2 linked regions of the Novosphingobium sp. G106 genome follow. Each later gene encodes a partner of the first gene's protein in a complex. Links are inferred from orthologs where the notes say so. Each region holds a gene or a part of one and is shown on either strand. Other genes may lie near its edges. The genes, in order: pnp and KRR38_RS07575.

The links.
Region 2: the proteins of pnp (region 1) and KRR38_RS07575 are in contact, whole or in part, in a cryo-EM structure (PDB 9QH0), measured with the Escherichia coli proteins. The link is inferred for Novosphingobium sp. G106 from one-to-one orthologs.

Annotation. Positions count from the first base shown.
Region 1 is NZ_JAHOOZ010000001.1:3,272,977-3,281,251, reverse strand. The notes cover bases 2,234-5,252. They hold pnp (polyribonucleotide nucleotidyltransferase), read left to right. Parts: upstream 2,234-2,594; coding sequence 2,595-4,910; downstream 4,911-5,252. Other genes in these bases: KRR38_RS15505 (energy transducer TonB), read left to right, coding at 5,072-5,252; rpsO (30S ribosomal protein S15), read left to right, coding at 2,234-2,432. In the rest of the region: KRR38_RS15535 (site-2 protease family protein), read left to right, coding at 1-124; KRR38_RS15530 (DUF2239 family protein), read left to right, coding at 193-702; KRR38_RS15525 (DUF6491 family protein), read left to right, coding at 800-1,177; tRNA pseudouridine(55) synthase TruB, read left to right, coding at 1,231-2,157; more of rpsO, read left to right, coding at 2,163-2,233; more of KRR38_RS15505, read left to right, coding at 5,253-5,773; KRR38_RS15500 (hypothetical protein), read left to right, coding at 5,851-7,746; KRR38_RS15495 (DUF3142 domain-containing protein), read left to right, coding at 7,927-8,275. UniProt on the Escherichia coli protein: Involved in mRNA degradation. Catalyzes the phosphorolysis of single-stranded polyribonucleotides processively in the 3'- to 5'-direction. Also involved, along with RNase II, in tRNA processing.
Region 2 is NZ_JAHOOZ010000001.1:1,587,935-1,596,515, reverse strand. What follows is about bases 3,188-6,512. They hold KRR38_RS07575 (ribonuclease E/G), read right to left. Parts: upstream 6,169-6,512; coding sequence 3,388-6,168; downstream 3,188-3,387. Other genes in these bases: KRR38_RS07570 (hypothetical protein), read left to right, coding at 6,300-6,512; KRR38_RS07580 (class I SAM-dependent methyltransferase), read left to right, coding at 3,188-3,326. In the rest of the region: KRR38_RS07590 (molybdopterin-dependent oxidoreductase), read left to right, coding at 1-1,854; KRR38_RS07585 (carboxymuconolactone decarboxylase family protein), read right to left, coding at 2,018-2,581; more of KRR38_RS07580, read left to right, coding at 2,697-3,187; more of KRR38_RS07570, read left to right, coding at 6,513-6,698; KRR38_RS07565 (N-acetylmuramoyl-L-alanine amidase), read left to right, coding at 6,719-7,588; KRR38_RS07560 (penicillin-binding protein 1A), read left to right, coding at 7,659-8,581. UniProt on the Escherichia coli protein: Endoribonuclease that plays a central role in RNA processing and decay. Required for the maturation of 5S and 16S rRNAs and the majority of tRNAs. Also involved in the degradation of most mRNAs.

The sequences.
Region 1 (8,275 bases):
GCTGATCGTGCTTCCCTGGGCGGTGCCGGGCCTCAGCATCATCCAGCGTTTCGTGCTGCCGCCGGTCAACTGGATGCTCGGCAACTACTTCGCTCTGGCCGATGCGGTGGCAGGGGGAATATAATTTTATCCGGGTTTAATATTGACAATAATACCCGGGTTAAATATGTGGTCATGGCAAGGAGAAGCACCATGTCCGTGACCGTGTTCTACAAGGATGAAGTGATCGCCCGCGGTTCGCCCGAGGAGTTCGCCGGGGCGCTGCGCGATCTCGAGCCTTTGTCGCGCAGTTCGGATCTGCTGGCTTTCGACGACGAGACGGGCAGGCAGGTCGATCTCGACCTGACCGGGGCTCCTCCGCCGCCGCGGCCCCGCGGCCGCCCTTCGCTCGGCGTCGAGGCGCGCGAGGTAACCCTGCTGCCGCGCCATTGGGAATGGCTGGCGAAGCAGCCCGGCGGGGCTTCGGTATCGCTGCGCAAGCTGGTCGAGGCGGCGCTCCGCGCGGGCCGCAGCGAGCGGGAATGCCTCGACGCGGCTTGCCGTTTCCTCACCGTGATGGCCGGCGACCGGCCCGGCTACGAAGCGGCGACCCGTGCACTCTACGCCGGTTATCGTCCCGCTTTCGAAGCTGTCGCCAAGCTGTGGCCCGAAGCGATCCGCGACCACGCGCTGGCGCTCGCCTGGCCGTCCGAGGCTGGCTGATCAATTGGTAATAGAGTGTCGCAGCCGCTTGCGGCACGCGGGCTGCGACATGAAATATTCAGGCGGGATGGCGCTTCATCCGGAAAGGAGCCCTGCTATGAAGCTTTCCCTCTTTGCCCTGTCGCTCGCCGCCGCGCTGCTGGCCGGTTCGCCCGCCTTTGCTGCCGCGAGCAATTCGACCTCCCACGCCAGCGAGGCCTCGATCCCCTTTGCCAACCACGGCGGGGTCGACGACTGGCGTGCCGTGGGCGACAGCACGATCTACTTCGAGGACCTGCACCGCCACTGGTATCGCGCCGAACTGCTCGGCCCGGCCTTCGACCTGCCTTTCGTCGAGCACATCGGCATCGATGCCAGCCCGATCGGCACGCTCGACAAGTTCGGGGCGATCTACGTCCACGGCCAGCGCTATGGCTTCCGTTCTTTCGAGCAGGTCGCCGGCCCGCCTCAGAAGCATCCGGCGCACAAGTCGTAAGCGATCGGGCATAACCGCCTGACAGGACCCGGCGGCGTCGCTATGGCGCCGCCATGTCCACGCAACTCTCCCCCAACGGCTGGATCATCCTCGACAAGCCGATCGAGCTCGGCTCGACCCAGGCCGTCGCGGCGGTCAAGCGCAACCTGCGCCAGGCCGGGCTCGGCAAGGTCAAGGTCGGCCATGGTGGCACGCTCGATCCGCTGGCGAGCGGCGTCCTGCCGATCGCGCTGGGTGAGGCGACCAAGCTCTGCGGGCGGATGCTCGACAGCGACAAGATTTACGACTTCACGATCTGCTTCGGGACAGAGACCGATACGCTGGATCTCGAAGGCAAGATTGTCGCTCGATCGGACAGGTTTATCGAGGGAGCCGAGGTTGAGGATGTCCTGATCGAGTTTATCGGCGAAATCGAGCAGGCGCCGCCTGCCTACTCGGCATTGATGGTCGATGGTCGACGTGCCTACGATCTGGCGCGGGCCGGTGAGGCAGTATCGCTGCCTAAGCGAAGCGTGACGATCCACAACCTCGACTATGTGGTGTGGTGGCAGGACGGCCTCGTCCCATTTGTCACCCTTCGTGCCCATGTTTCGAAAGGCACTTATATCCGCAGCCTCGCGCGGGATATCGCGCATGCGCTCGGCACCGTGGGCTATGTGACCATGCTGCGACGGCTGCGCGCTGGTCCGTTCGATCTCTCGCACGCGATTTCGCTGGACAATCTGAACGAAATCGGCAAGGGCGCGCCCCTTGAGAACGTACTCTTGCCGCTGGAGGCAGGGCTGGTCGACATCCCGGCTCTAGACCTCGGCCCGGAACAGGCAAGGGCGGTCCGACAGGGCCGGGTTCTGGCCGGGCTGGCTTATGACGATGGGCTCTATTGGGCGCGAAGCGGGCGAGTTCCCCTGGCGCTGATGGAGCTTTCGGGCGGTGACGCCCGGGTCGTCAGAGGCTTCAATCTTCCCGATGTCGCGGAGTGAATGATATGTCGGTAACCGCCGAAAAGAAGCAGGAAATCATCGAGTCCAACGCGCGTCAGGCCAACGACACGGGTTCGCCCGAAGTCCAGGTCGCGATCCTCACCAGCCGGATCCAGACGCTGACCGAGCATTTCAAGCTGCACCACAAGGACAACCACTCGCGCCGCGGTCTGCTGATGATGGTCAACAAGCGGCGCTCGCTGCTGGACTATCTGAAGCGCAAGGATGTGGATCGCTACAACGCTCTCATCCAGAAGCTCGGTCTGCGTAAGTAAGAGTTTCGAAGCGGCCCCATGCGGGCCGCTTCTTGTATGGGCTTCGCGCGCAATTCGGCGGCGAGCCCGAAACGGGGCCATGAAGCGCCCCAACCGGACCGGGACGGTACACCCGGCAGCAAAACCCCGCGCGCAATAGGGCCGCGGGTTGAAGGAAACTACATGTTCGACACGAAAACAGTATCGCTGGAGTGGGGCGGAAAGACCCTCACTCTGGAAACCGGCCGCATTGCCCGTCAGGCTGACGGCGCGGTCCTCGCGACCTACGGTGAAACCGTGGTCCTCTGCGCGGTGACGGCCGCGAAGTCGGTGAAGGAAGGCCAGGACTTCTTCCCGCTGACCGTCCACTACCAGGAAAAGTTCTTTGCAGCCGGCCGTATCCCGGGTGGCTTCTTCAAGCGCGAACGCGGTGCCACCGAAAAGGAGACGCTGGTCTCCCGCCTGATCGACCGTCCGGTCCGTCCGCTGTTCCCCGAAGGCTTCTACAACGAGATCAACGTCATCGCCCAGGTGCTGAGCTATGACGGCGAGGTCGAGCCCGATATCGTCGCGATGATCGCGGCCTCGGCCGCCCTGACCATCTCGGGCGTGCCCTTCATGGGCCCGATCGGCGCCGCGCGCGTCGGCTATGTCGACGGCGAATACACGCTGAACCCGAAGCAGGACGTGGCTGCCGCCGGCGCTCTCGACCTGGTCGTCGCCGCCACCGGCAACGCCGTCATGATGGTCGAATCGCAGGCTCGCGAGCTGCCCGAAGAGATCATGCTCGGCGGCGTCCTGTTCGCCCACAACGAGATCAAGAAGGTCGTCAACGCGATCATCGATCTCGCCGAGAAGGCCGCCAAGGAGCCTTGGGAAGTCAAGACCACCGACAATTCGGCGGTCAAGGCCAAGCTCAAGGACCTGATCGGCAAGGACATTGCCGCCGCCTACAAGCTGACCGACAAGTCCGCCCGCTCGAACGCTCTCAATGCGGCGCGCGACAAGGCCAAGGCTGCTTTCGCCAGCGAAGACGCGCAGACCCAGATGGTCGCGATCAAGTCGGTCAAGAAGGTCGAATCGGACATCGTCCGCACCGATCTGCTGAAGAACGGCAAGCGCATCGACGGCCGCACGACCACGCAGGTCCGCCCGATCGAGGCGATCGTCGGCCTGCTGCCGCGCACCCACGGTTCGTCGCTGTTCACCCGCGGTGAGACGCAGGCGATCTGCACCACCACGCTGGGCACCAAGGACGCCGAGCAGATGATCGACGGGCTGGAGGGTCTCTCCTACTCGAACTTCATGCTGCACTATAACTTCCCGCCCTATTCGGTCGGCGAAGTCGGCCGCTTCGGCGCTCCGTCGCGTCGCGACACCGGCCACGGCAAGCTCGCCTGGCGCGCGCTGCAGGCGGTGCTGCCGACGAAGGAAGAGTTCCCCTATACGATCCGCGTGGTGTCCGACATCACCGAGTCCAACGGCTCTTCGTCGATGGCGACGGTCTGCGGCGGTTCGCTCTCGATGATGGACGCCGGCGTGCCGCTCAAGCGCCCGGTTTCGGGCATTGCGATGGGCCTGGTGCTGGAAGGTGACGAGTTCACCGTGCTCAGCGACATCCTTGGCGACGAGGATCACCTCGGCGACATGGACTTCAAGGTGGCCGGCACGTCCGAAGGCATCACCACGATGCAGATGGACATCAAGGTCGCGGGCATCACGCGCGAGATCTTCGAGGCCGCGCTGAACCAGGCCAAGGAAGGCCGCGCGCACATCCTGGGCGAGATGCAGAAGGCGCTGGGCACAGCCCGCACCGAGCTCTCGGCCCACGCTCCGCGCATCGAGACGATCCAGATCGACAAGTCGAAGATCCGCGACGTCATCGGCACCGGCGGCAAGGTCATCCGCGAGATCGTCGCCGAGACCGGCGCCAAGGTCGACATCGACGACGAGGGCCTGATCAAGATCAGCTCGGCGGACCTGTCGCAGATCGAAGCCGCCAAGAACTGGATCCTGGGTATCGTCCAGGAAGCAGAGGTCGGCAAGATCTACGACGGCAAGGTCGTCAACATTGTCGACTTCGGCGCTTTCGTGAACTTCATGGGCGGCAAGGACGGTCTCGTCCACGTCTCCGAAATGAAGAACGAGCGCGTCGAGAAGCCGACCGACGTCGTGTCCGAAGGCCAGGCCGTGAAGGTCAAGGTCCTCGAGATCGATCCGCGCGGCAAGGTTCGCCTGTCGATGCGTGTCGTCGACCAGGAGACGGGCGCCGAGCTGGAGGACACCCGTCCGCCCCGCGAGCCCCGCGAGCCGCGCGGTGATCGTCCCGGTGGCGATCGCGGCGACCGCCGTGGTCCCCGCGGCGGCGGCGGTGATCGCGGTGGTCGCGATCGTGACCGCGGCCCGCGCCGTGACGGCGGCGGCGACCGCGGTCCGCGCGAGCCCCGCGAGCCGCAGGGTGACCCCGATCACATGCCGGCTTTCTTGAAGGACGACTAATCCTTCAAGGCTGAGAAAAAAGGGAAAGGGGGCTGCGGCGACGCGGCCCCCTTTTCCGTTCAGGTTCCGGGCACCCGATGGCGGCTAGAGCGTTCCACTTCAGTCCACAGAGCCGGAACGGTCCCTTGTACGCATCGCCTCGCGAAAGGACTGCGTCGGCGTTGGCAGCATTCTGTATCGTCGTGCTGCTCGCCTTCGCGCTCGTCTTCGGCCTTCGGGTCGGGGATATCGTGCGCAATCCCGGGGCGCTGGTCTCGGTGATCTTTGACCAGCCCAAGCCGCCGCCACCGCCAGAGCCCAAACCCCGCGCGAGGCCGGCGGAGACCAGGGCGCCCAAGGGTGATCCCGGCCAGCACAATCTCAAGAATCAGGCCACGCCGATCGTCGCGCCCAAGGTCGTGCCGTTGATCGTTCCGCCGCCCGTGGTCGTTGCGACACAGGCGGGCATCGGCCAGGCGGCGCAGACCGGCGCCTCGGACCGGATGGGGCCGGGGCAGGGCGCGGGTGGCTACGGCAATGGCGGCGGTGGTGATGGAGGCGACGGCGATGGCGGCGCGGTCGCCGGCCCGCGCCAGATCAAGGGCAAGCTGTCGTTCAAGGACCTGCCCGACGGTATGCTACGGCCGGGCAGCGAGGCGCGCGTCGGCGTGCGCTATGTCGTCGAGGCCGACGGCACGGTCAGCCAATGTCGTGCCGACGAGCCGAGCGGCATCCCGCAGCTCGATCGGCTCGCTTGCCGGCTGATCGAGGAGCGTTTCCGCTTCCGCCCGGCCCGCGACCGGTTCGGCCGACCGGTGCGCGCGACCATTGCTGAGGCACACAGCTGGTTCATGCGTGACGACGGCGAGGATCGCGACGACTGACGCGGGAATTCGCTTGCCTGCGGAGGCTCCGATCTGGAATTCTCCCCGTCGGCTTCGGAGGCTGAGGGAGATGGGTGATGCGGCGGACTATCAGGGTTGCTGGCGGTATCCTGGGGGCCGCGCTTGCCTCTCTGGCCTGGCCGCAGATTGCGGGCGCCAGCGGCGATTTCATGTGCACGCCCGACTGGCGGCTGCCCAGCGGCAGCTTCGCCTCCTGCGGCAACACCGCCATGCTCTCGCCGAGCAACGACACGCGGGTGAACCTGTTGTTCCTGATGCGCGACCGCCAGCCCGCGCCCGCCGTGGGCCTGACCTATCCCGAGCTTAAATATGCCGACCCCGGGCTTGGCCATAATTTCTTCAGCTGGGACGTCGCCCGGCAGGCCTTCTTCGCGCCGCCCGAAGCCGGCGAAGATGACAGCGGCGCCTCCGGCTCACGCTGCATCAGCCTCGTTTCGGGCAGTGCCGCCTTCAACGCGGCGATGGCGGCCAACCGCGGCGTCTCCGCTGCCGAGCGCGAGCGCCTGATCACGGCGCGGACCACGATTGGGCAGATCTGCCGCGACGCCGGCGGTCCGGCGCTGGCCTTGCCCACGGACATCAAGTCTGCGGCGGGGCGGGAGTATCTCGGCTACCTGCAAGGCGCCGACTCCTTCTACGCCGAGCAGTGGGACGCCGCGCGCGGCGTCTTCGACAAGCTGCGCGGATCCAAGGACTCGTGGCTGGCCGAAACCGCCACTTACATGCTGGCGCGCACCGAGCTCAACGCCGCGCAGGCCAAGAGCTTCGACGAATGGGGCGCGTTCGATGCTGCCAAGGTCGACAAGCCGGCGCTGGGCCGAGCGAGGGCGGGGTTTCAGGACTATCTCAAGCGCTATGCCCGAGGCCGCTATGCCGGATCGGCGCAGGGGCTGGTGCGGCGCACGCTGTGGCTCGCGGGCGATGCCGTCGGGCTGGCGCAGGAATACGAGCGACTGCTTGCCGCAGCGCCGGTCACATCGCCGGCCACGCTCGACCTGATCGAGGAGACCGACAACAAGCTGCTGATCGGCAATGCCGCCAAGGTTGTCGACGGCCCGCTGTTGCTCGCCACGGTCGACCTGATGATGATGCGCACGCCCTACGAGGGCGGCCCGCAGCCGATCTCGGCCGAGGCGCTTGCTGGCCAGGCGAAGCGCTTCGCCGGTCGCGACGATCTTTATGGCTTCGTCCTCGCCAGCCATGCCTTCTACGTCGAGAAGGAACCCGCCAAGGTCCTCCAGCTGATCCCCGACGATGCGAAGAAACCGAGCTATACCTCGCTCGCCTTCAGCCGGCAGGTGCTGCGCGGCATGGCGCTGGCGGCGCGCGGGGACCGCAACGAGGCGGGCTTCTGGCGCGAGCTGCTCGGCGGGGCGACAGGGCTCTACCAGCGGCCCGTGGTCGAACTCGCGCTGGCGATGAACTGGGAGCGCAGCGGCAAGCTGGCCGACGTCTTCGCGCCCGCTTCGCCGATCGGCGAGACTGCAATCCGCGAGATCCTGCTGCTCAACGTCGCCGGCCCCGACCTGCTGCGCGCTCAGGCCCGCGCCACGCAGCGGCCGCAGCACGAGCGGGACCTGGCGGCGTTCACGCTGCTCCAGAAGCAGCTGACCTATGGCGACTATGCCGGCTTCCTGCGCGACAGTGCGCTGGTAGGCGCGAGTGCGACCAGCGAAGGCGGGCTCTGGGACCTGCGCCAGCAGGAGAAGGTGCCCGTCGGCCTGTTCCGCAAGGGCACCTGGTCGGACGGCTACGCCTGCCCGGCGCTGTCCGCCACAGCTGCCACCTTGGCGCGCGATCCGCGCGACGTGAAGGCGCGGCTCTGCCTCGGTGACTTCTACCGGCTCAATGGCTTCGACGATTTCGGCCGGGGCGACGAGACGGACCTCAAGCGCGGGGAACTGGGCAGCACGCCTACCCTGTTCCCCCCGCAAGCCGACTCCGCGCAGTGAGTTCTATGCCGGCGTCATCGCCGATCCGAAGGCGGCAGGTGAGGACAAGGCCTATGCGCTTTACCGCGCGGTCAATTGCTACGCGCCTGCCGGCAACAACCAGTGTGGCGGTACCGATGTCGGCCAGAACCAGCGCCGCGCCTGGTTCCAGCGGTTGAAGGGCGAGTTCGCGAAAAGCCCGTGGGCGCAAAAGCTGCGCTACTATTGGTGAGGGTCTGGGCGCTCGCGGCGCTTCTCCTATTGGCGGGATGTGGCAGGCCGGCGACGGAACGGGTCGACCCGACAGACTACGACGCCTTCTTCCTCTGGGCGGGGGTGAAGCCGCCTAAGGCTCTCGCGAAAGCGAAGACGGTCTATCTGCTCGACGGCGAAGTGCGTGCGAACGATAACGCGCGGCTCGTCCCGCTGCGTCCGGGGACACCAAACGGCAGCAAGGTGTCGCTTTGGCTGACGGTGCGCGCCGAGCGGCTCGACTGGCAGGAAGGCGTCTACCGCCGGATTTTCGTCGATCTCGCGCGCTGGGACGCTG
Region 2 (8,581 bases), 1.7 Mb from region 1 along the record:
GTCTATCATGGTACCGGCGCCTATCGCAGCGTGCTGGGCAACCTGTTCGAGCGGGCCTGGGTGGCGGCGCTCGATACGCCGAACTTCTTCTCGTCGATGACGATCGACCAGTCGGCTAAATGGGTGACCATGGCGCGCATGGGCGTGATGGCCAGCGGGCGGCACAATTTCCGCGATGCCGACTGTGCGCTGCTTGCCGGCGGCAACCCGGTGGTGACGCACCAGGGCGCGCCCTTCGCGGTTGCCGAGACCGGTGCGCCGGGCAAAGCCTTCGAGGCGGCCAGGGCGCGCGGCTGCAAGATCATCATCGTCGACCCGCGCCGGACCGAGACCGCGCGCTACGCCGACCTGTTCATCCAGCCGGTGCCCGGCCACGACGCCGAGCTGTTCGCCGCGATCGCCCACGTTATGCTGCGCGAAGGCTGGTACAAGGCGGAATTCGTCGAGAAGTTCTGTATCCAGCTCGATGAGCTGCGCGCGGCGCTGGCGCCGTTCACGCCCGAGATGGCGTCGGCGCGCGCCGACGTGCCTGTCGAGCAGATCAAACTCGCCGCCAAGTGGCTGGGCGAGGCCAAGCGGCCGCTCGCGGGCAGCGGCACGGGGCCGTCGATGTCGACCCATTCGAACACGGCCGACCACATGATCGAAGTGGTGAATGTCCTCGCCGGCGGATACCGGCGGGCAGGGGACCGCATCCGCAATCCCGGCGTGCTCAAGGTCAAGGATACCTACGAGCTCGCGGTCTCGCCGACGCGCAGCTTCGAGCACGAGCCGAAATGCGTCAGTGTCGACACCGGCCTGCTGGTCGGCGAGTTTCCCACGGCGCTGATCCCGCGCGAGATCGCCGCGGATTCGCCCGATCGCATCCGCGCGCTGGTCTGCTTCGGCGGCGATCCGCTGATGGCGGTTGGCGATCCGGCTTTCGCCAGGGCCGGTTTCGACAAGCTGGAACTGCTGGTCTCGCTCGATTGCCGAATGAACGCGACGGCGGAGATGGCCGACTACGTCATCGCCACGACGCAGCCGTTCGAGCGGCACGAGATCAGCGTGCCGGGCGACGGCTCCTATCCCGAGCCTTTCGTCCAGTATACCCGCCCCGTGGTGGGCAGGCCCGGCGCGGTGATCGACGACTGGGAGTTCTTCTGGAGCGTCTCGGCGCGCATGGGCGTGCCGCTGACTTTCAAATACTGGAACTATGGTCTGCGCTTCCAGGACATTCCCGACGGCCTGCCGCTCAGCCTGACCGACAAGCCCGATCCCGAGGACCTGTGCCGCTTCCTCGCCAAGGACAGCGTCGTGCCTTTCGACGAGATCAAGGCCAATCCCTCGGGCGTGCGACCGGCCGTCGAGCCGCGCTTCGTCAAACCCGGCCCGCCCGACGCGCCGGGCCGGCTTGAGTTGTGTCCGCCCGATGTCGCGGCCGAACTCGCGGCCCTGGCCGGCGAGGCGCCCGAGCAGGGCTTCGGCTACCGGCTGACCTGCCGCCGCGTGCTCCACGCGCTCAACGGTGCCTTCCGCGAGTCAAAGGAAGCGCGGCGGCGCTTCCCGGTGAACTATGCGCACATGAGCCCGGAGGACATGGCCGCCGACGGCATCGCCGAAGGCGACACGATCGAGATCGCATCCGAATTCGGCGCGATACGTACGCTGGCCAAAAGTGAGGCGCGGCTGCGGCGCGGGGTGATCTCGATGACGCACATGTTCGGGCCGCTGCACGGTAGCGGCGATCCGGTGGCTGATGGCGGCGCCAATGTCGGCCAGTTGACTTCGCTCACCGAGCGGGTCGAGCCAATCAACTTCATGCCGCGCTATTCGGCGGTGCCGGTGAACGTCCGGTTGGTCGAGCCGGCATAGGGTCTGTACTCGATACCAGCGCCTTCGAGGTTTGAAGCAAAATGGCTCAGTGCCAGGAAGGAAGCCGCAGGGATATGTCGATATCTCAAGGCTTCCTGACGCAGCAATGGGCCATTTTGCTTCCATTCCGGCGCCTTGAAGGCGCTGGTATCGAGTACAGACCCTAAGGCTGGCCGTATTGCGCGGCCAGTTCGAGCAGGTCGTCCTGCCTTTCGGCCCCGGTCGAGTTCATCACGCCGGCTATCATCGTGTAACAGCCGACGGTGAACATGAAGTCGAGCAATTGCTGCTCGGTCCATTCGGCGCTGAGCAGTGTCCAGTTCTCGTCGCTGATCTTATGGTCCCGCACCAGCTCTTCGGCGGCGCGGATCACCGTGGCTTCCAGCGGCGTGAAATAGGGATCGTCCGCGCCGCGCTGGACGGGGGCATAGAACTCGTCGGTCAGGCCGCAGCTCTTGCTCGTGTTGAGATGGCTCGACCACATGTAGGTCGCCTTGGTGATCCAGGCGACACGCATGATCGCGATCTGGCGCAGCTTCACCGGCAGCGTGTTGTTCGGGCCGAGCAGGTGGATGTTGAGCGGCGAGAAGGCGTTGGCCAGTACCGGATGGTGCGCGAAAGTGCGCAGCACGGGGTTCTTGTCGGCATCCTTGAAGATGCCGCCGACCCACTGGCCGAAGAAGGCGCGAGTATCGTCGGTGAACTGGTCCTCACGGATCTGCGGCATGCGGGCGGGGGGGATCGGCCAGGGGACTGGGATTCGGCAAGGCATCTCTCCTGATTTTCCTTGTCCTTGTCTTGGCTCCTTCGCTGCGTCAACATCGGCAAGAGGGAGAGAAGGCATGGGTTTCGGCAACTGGTGGGACCAGACCGTGGTGCCGCGCATCATCAAGCTGGGCTGCGCGACCGAGGACATCATGGCGCTGCGCCGCGACGTGGTGCCGCAGGCGCAGGGCGCGGTTTTCGAGCTCGGCTGCGGCGGCGGGATCAACCAGCGGCTTTACGACGCGGGCCGGGTGGTCAGCTTTGCCGGGCTGGATCCCTCGGGCAAGGGGCTCGACTATGCGCGCGAGGCCGCGGCGAAGAAGGGCTGGCAAGCGGACATACGCCAGGGTTTCGGCGAGGCGATACCCTTCGAGGACGAGAGCTTCGACACCGTGGTCTGCACCTTCACGCTGTGCTCGGTGGCCGACCAGGCGCAGACGCTGGCCGAACTGCGCCGCGTGCTGCGGCCGGGCGGGACTTTCCTCTACGCCGAGCACGGGCGCTCGCCGGACGTGAAGATCGCGCGGCGGCAGGAACGGGTCGATCCGTTGTGGAAGCGCGTCTTCGGCGGTTGTCACCTCTCGCGCCCGGTGACTTCGGCGATCGAAGCGGCCGGCTTTACCGCCGCGCCGGTCGGCCAGCGCTACATGAAGGACAAGCCGAGCATGGCCGGTTGGCTCGAATGGGGCGTGGCGGTGAAGGCCTGACCGCGCAAAGAAAAAGCCCGCCACCGTGAGGTGACGGGCCTTTTCGTGATTTGCAGTTCGATCAGTTGCCGAAGGTGCGCTGCCACCAACCGCGGCGCGGCGTGCCGTCGGCGTTTTCGCCGTCGCCGTTGGCGGGCTGGGCTTCGGCTTGCGCTGCCACCGGTGCCTCGGCAACCGCGACGTCGCCTCCGGCGACGGGTTCGGCGGCCTCTGTCACGACGGCTTCAGCCTCGACATCGGCCTTCTTGCGGCGCGTGCGCTTCGGCTTGGCTGCGGGTTCCGCTTCCGCGACCTCGGCGACGGGCGCTTCGACCGGAGCTTCGGCAACGGCCTCAGCCTCGACGTCGGCCTTCTTGCGGCGGGCGCGCTTGGGCTTGGCGGCGGGTTCTTCCGCAGCGACCTCGGCGACCACTTCGGCCGGAGCCTCGGCCACGGCCTCTGCTTCGACGTCGGCCTTCTTGCGGCGCGAGCGCTTGGGCTTGGCCGGCGCTTCCTCGGCGGCTTCCGCGGGCTCGGCTTCTGCCAGGGCCTCGACCGGAGCTTCGGCATCGCCATCCGCGGTCTCGCCGTGGGCTTCGCCTTCGCCGGCCTCGTCCTGGCCACCCTCGGCCCTGTTGCGACCACCACGCCGGCGACGGCCGCGACGGCGGCGCTTGCGCTGGCCTTCGCTTTCCTCGCTGGCATCGTCGCCGCGGGGCTCGTCGCCCTGGGCTTCGGTCTCTTCGCCTTCGTCACCGTCCTCGTAGCCTTCAGAACCTTCCGAGGCTTCGGCGCCTTCGCCGGCCGGCGCATCGCCCTGCTGGTCGCGGCGGCCGCCACGGCGGCGCTTGCGGCGCTTGCGACGGCCTTCGCCGTCACCTTCGCCACTGCCGCTGCTGCGCGGCGCGCGCGACTCTTCTGCTTCCTCTTCTTCCTCGAGTTCCTCGTCCTCTTCGGGCAGGTCCTCGTCGTCCTCGTAGAGTTCGACGATCGGCTCGAAGCGCGGCACGAATTCGGGGCGCGGGCCAGACGAGGCGACGCGCATCTTGGCGCCTTCGTTCTCGCCCTCGGGTATCACTTCGACGCGCACGCCATAGCGGGCTTCGATCTCGGCGAGGTCGGAGCGCTTGGCATTGAGCAGATAGACCGCCGCCTCGGTGCTGGCGAAGAGCGTGATCACGCTGCCGCGGCCCTTGGCCGCTTCGTCCTCGATCAGGCGCAGCGCGGACAGGCCGGCCGAGCTGGCCGTGCGGACCAGGCCCGTGCCGTCGCAGTGCGGGCACATGCGCGTGGTCGCTTCGAGCACGCCGGTGCGCAGGCGCTGGCGGCTCATCTCCATCAGGCCGAAGCTGGAGATGCGGCCGATCTGCAAGCGGGCGCGATCGTTCTTGAGCGCGTCCTTCATCGCCTTCTCGACCTTACGGACGTTCGATCCGTATTCCATGTCGATGAAGTCGATGACGACGAGGCCGGCCATGTCGCGCAGGCGCAGCTGGCGGGCGATCTCGCGCGCGGCTTCGATATTGGTGCTGACCGCGGTCGCCTCGATGCCGTGCTCCTTGGTCGAGCGGCCCGAGTTGATGTCGATCGAGACCAGCGCCTCGGTCGGGTTGATGACGATGTAGCCGCCCGACTTCAGCTGCACGACCGGATCGTACATCGCGGTCAACTGGTCCTCGGCGCCATAGCGCTGGAACAGCGGCACCGGATCGACATAGGCCTTCACCCGGCGCGCGTGGCTGGGCATCAGCAGCTTCATGAATTCTCGCGCGGCGCGGTAGCCGTACTCGCCCTCGACGACGACTTCCTCGACGTCGCGGTTGTAGATGTCGCGGATCGCGCGCTTGATCAGGTCGCTGTCCGAATGGATCAGCGCCGGCGCCGACGACTTCATCGTGTTCTCGCGGATCTCGTCCCACAGGCGGGCGAGATAGTCGAAGTCACGCTTGATCTCGGGCTTGGTGCGCGCGAGGCCGGCGGTGCGGACGATGCAGCCCATCGACTTGGGCAGCGCCATCTCGGAAATGATCGCCTTGAGGCGCTTGCGGTCCGCGGCCGAGTTGATCTTGCGGCTGATGCCGCCGCCGTGGCTCGAATTCGGCATGAGCACGCAGTAGCGGCCGGCGAGCGACAGGTAGGTGGTGAGGGCAGCGCCCTTGTTGCCGCGCTCTTCCTTGACGACCTGGACCAGCAGCACCTGGCGGCGCTGGATGACGTCCTGGATCTTGTAGCGGCGGCGCAGCGCCATGCGCTTGGCGCGCAGATCGTCGGCTTCCTTCGAACGGTTGCCGCGGCCACCCTGGCGGCGGCGCCCGCGACGCTGGCGATCGTCGCCACCTTCGCTGCCTTCGCCTTCTTCAGCGGTGTCCGCGGATTCCTCGCGCTCTTCTTCCGAATATTCGAAGCCGTTCTCGACATGGCCGCCTTCGATCGTGGCGATCTGGTCCTTTTCGGACGTGTCGATCTCGGTGACGTTCTCTTCGCCGGCGAAGTCGTCATGCAGGCCGTCGCCGTTCTCGTCGGCGAAGTCCTCGTCGCCTTCGTCGGCGGCGCGTAGCGCGGCTTCTTCTTCGGCGTGCGCGGCTTCTTCAGCCAGCAGCGCCTCGCGATCCTCCTTGGGGATCTGGTAATAGTCGGGATGGATTTCGCTGAACGCCAGGAAACCGTGACGATTGCCGCCGAAATCGACGAAAGCCGCCTGCAGCGAGGGTTCGACCCTGGTTACCTTGGCGAGATAGATATTACCCTTGATCTGCTTGCGATCGGCAGATTCAAAGTCGAATTCCTCAATACGGTTGCCCTTGAGGACCGCCACCCGGGTTTCTTCCTGGTGGCGCGCATCGATTAGCATGCGCGTTGTCATTATAAATTCTCCAGTCGCGCCGCGGCTCGGACCCCGAAAAATCGGGGGCCGGCAAGGCGGCGCGGATATGCAATGGTTCGCCGCCGGGCCCGAACATATCGGGGTCCGTCCTGCGGCGATCGGGGTTGTGCGTGAAACCCGCGCGCAAGGGCGTGCGGGCAGCTTGCTTCGTGTCTGCGAGTGGGAGGCTGCGCGGCGAAATCGTTCGCGCAAAACCGGCCGTCCAAGCCTTCCGCGCCTGCAAAGGCAGCGGCTGGCAGAACGGCAAGTGGTTACTCATGGGCTCGCATCAACCTGTTCGATCCGGATGGGAAATTCCGGATATCGGCCATGGGTTAAAGCTTTCCGATCCTGCCCGATTGCGACCATTCAGCCTTGTTTCGGTGCATGAGGATCGGAATGTCTCGCCCGGCTTCGTTCATCTAGCAGCCAATACTTTGAACGGCAAGGCTTCCCGGCGCGCGGCAAGCGGCGCCGGACCAGGTGATTGCGGGGAGAGCTTATCCCTCGACCATTGCGGTTCGATGTAGGTAGCCTTACGGGAAAGGCAATGCCGCGTCCGATCCAGCTTGCCTTGCTCCTCGCTGCGCCGCTGGCGCTGATCGGTGCAATGGTTGCGGCGGACCGCCTGCTTGCTGTGCCTAGCCGCGGCTATGATTATGTCGAGCGGATCGTGCTGCCGCCGGCCGCGCATGAAGTCGGTCTGCCCGAAATCAAGGGGCCGCTCGATGCCAGCCGGCCGCTGGTGGTGATCGATGCCGGCCACGGCGGCTACGATCCCGGCGCGGGAACCGAGCCGCTGATCGAGAAGAACCTGACACTGGGGCTCGCCAAGGCCCTGCGCGACGAACTGCTCGAGCGCGGCGGCATCCGGGTCGCGCTAACCCGCGACGACGACCGCTTCCTGCTGCTGCCCGAGCGCTCGGGCATCGCGCGGCGGCTGAATGCCGACCTGTTCATTTCGATCCATGCCGACAGCGTCGAGAGCAATGACCAAGCTCGCGGGGCCAGCGTCTATACCCTGTCCGAGCGGGGGACGAGCGAGACGGCGGCGCGGCTCGCGGCGCAGGAAAACCGTGCCGATACGATCAACGGCGTACAGCTCGCCGGAACCAGCGATGCGGTGAGCGCGATCCTCGTCGACCTGTCGCAGCGCGAGACACAGGCCAAGTCGCAGCAGTTTGCGCGCCTGATCCTGCGGGAGATTTCGGGCCAGATGAAGCTGCACGACCGCGAGGTGCAGTCGGCCGCTTTCGTCGTGCTCAAAACGCCCGACATGCCTTCGGTACTGTTCGAAAGCGGCTACGTGAGCAATCCCGACGATGCGGCGATGCTCGCCTCGGCCGAAGGTCGCGCCACTTTCGCCAAGCTGACCGCCCAGGCGATCCGTGCTTATTTCGCGCGCCAGTCGAACCAGTAAGGCGAGAGCAGGGGAGTAGAGAGAGTGAACCGCTTCCCCTCGCGCCGGACACAGGATAAAGGCGGCGGCAATGTCTGACTCCGCGTCGCCCGAGAGCGAGAACCTGAACTACCGCATCCGCCGCGAAGCGAGCGGCGCCTGGTCGCGATTGCGCGGTCTCTGGCGCGAAAGGCGCTGGTTCCGTGCACTGGGCTATGCCTTCGTGGCCTTCGTGCTGCTGATCGTCGGTGTGTGGTTCTTCGTTGCGCGCGATCTGCCTTCGGCCGACAAGCTGCTCGACTACCAGCCGCCGCTGCCCACCATTGTCCGCGGTATCGACGGCCAGATCGTCTATTCCTATGCCCGCGAGCGCCGCGTCCAGCTGCGCTTCGTCGATTTTCCCAAACAGCTCACCGACGCCTTCCTCTCGGCCGAGGACAAGACGTTCTGGACTCATGGCGGGGTAGACTATCCGGGCCTCGCCGGCGCCGTGGTCGACTATGTCTCGAAGATGGGCTCCGGCCAGCGCGCCAAGGGCGGCTCGACGATCACCCAGCAGGTCGCCAAGAATATCCTGATCGGCAACGAATATTCGATCGGCCGCAAGCTCAAGGAAATGATCCTCGCGCGGCGTATCGAGAGTACGCTGACCAAGCAGCAGATCCTCGAACTCTATCTCAACGAGATTCCGCTCGGTCGGCAGAGCTTCGGCGTCCAGGCCGCGGCGCGGGCCTATTTCGGCAAGGACGTCGGCGACCTGACGCTCAACCAGGCCGCCTTCCTCGCGATCCTGCCCAAGGCGCCTGAGACCTACGGCCGCGCCAAGAACGTCGATGCCGCGATTAATCGGCGCAATTACGTGCTCGACCAGATGGAGAAGAACGGCTGGGCCAGTGCCGATGCCGTTGCCCAAGCCAAGGCCGAGCCGTTGGGTCTGATCCCGCGCCGCGTCGAGACCTACGATTCCTCGCTCGGCTACTTCGTCGAGGAAGTTCGCCGCCAGCTCATCCAGAA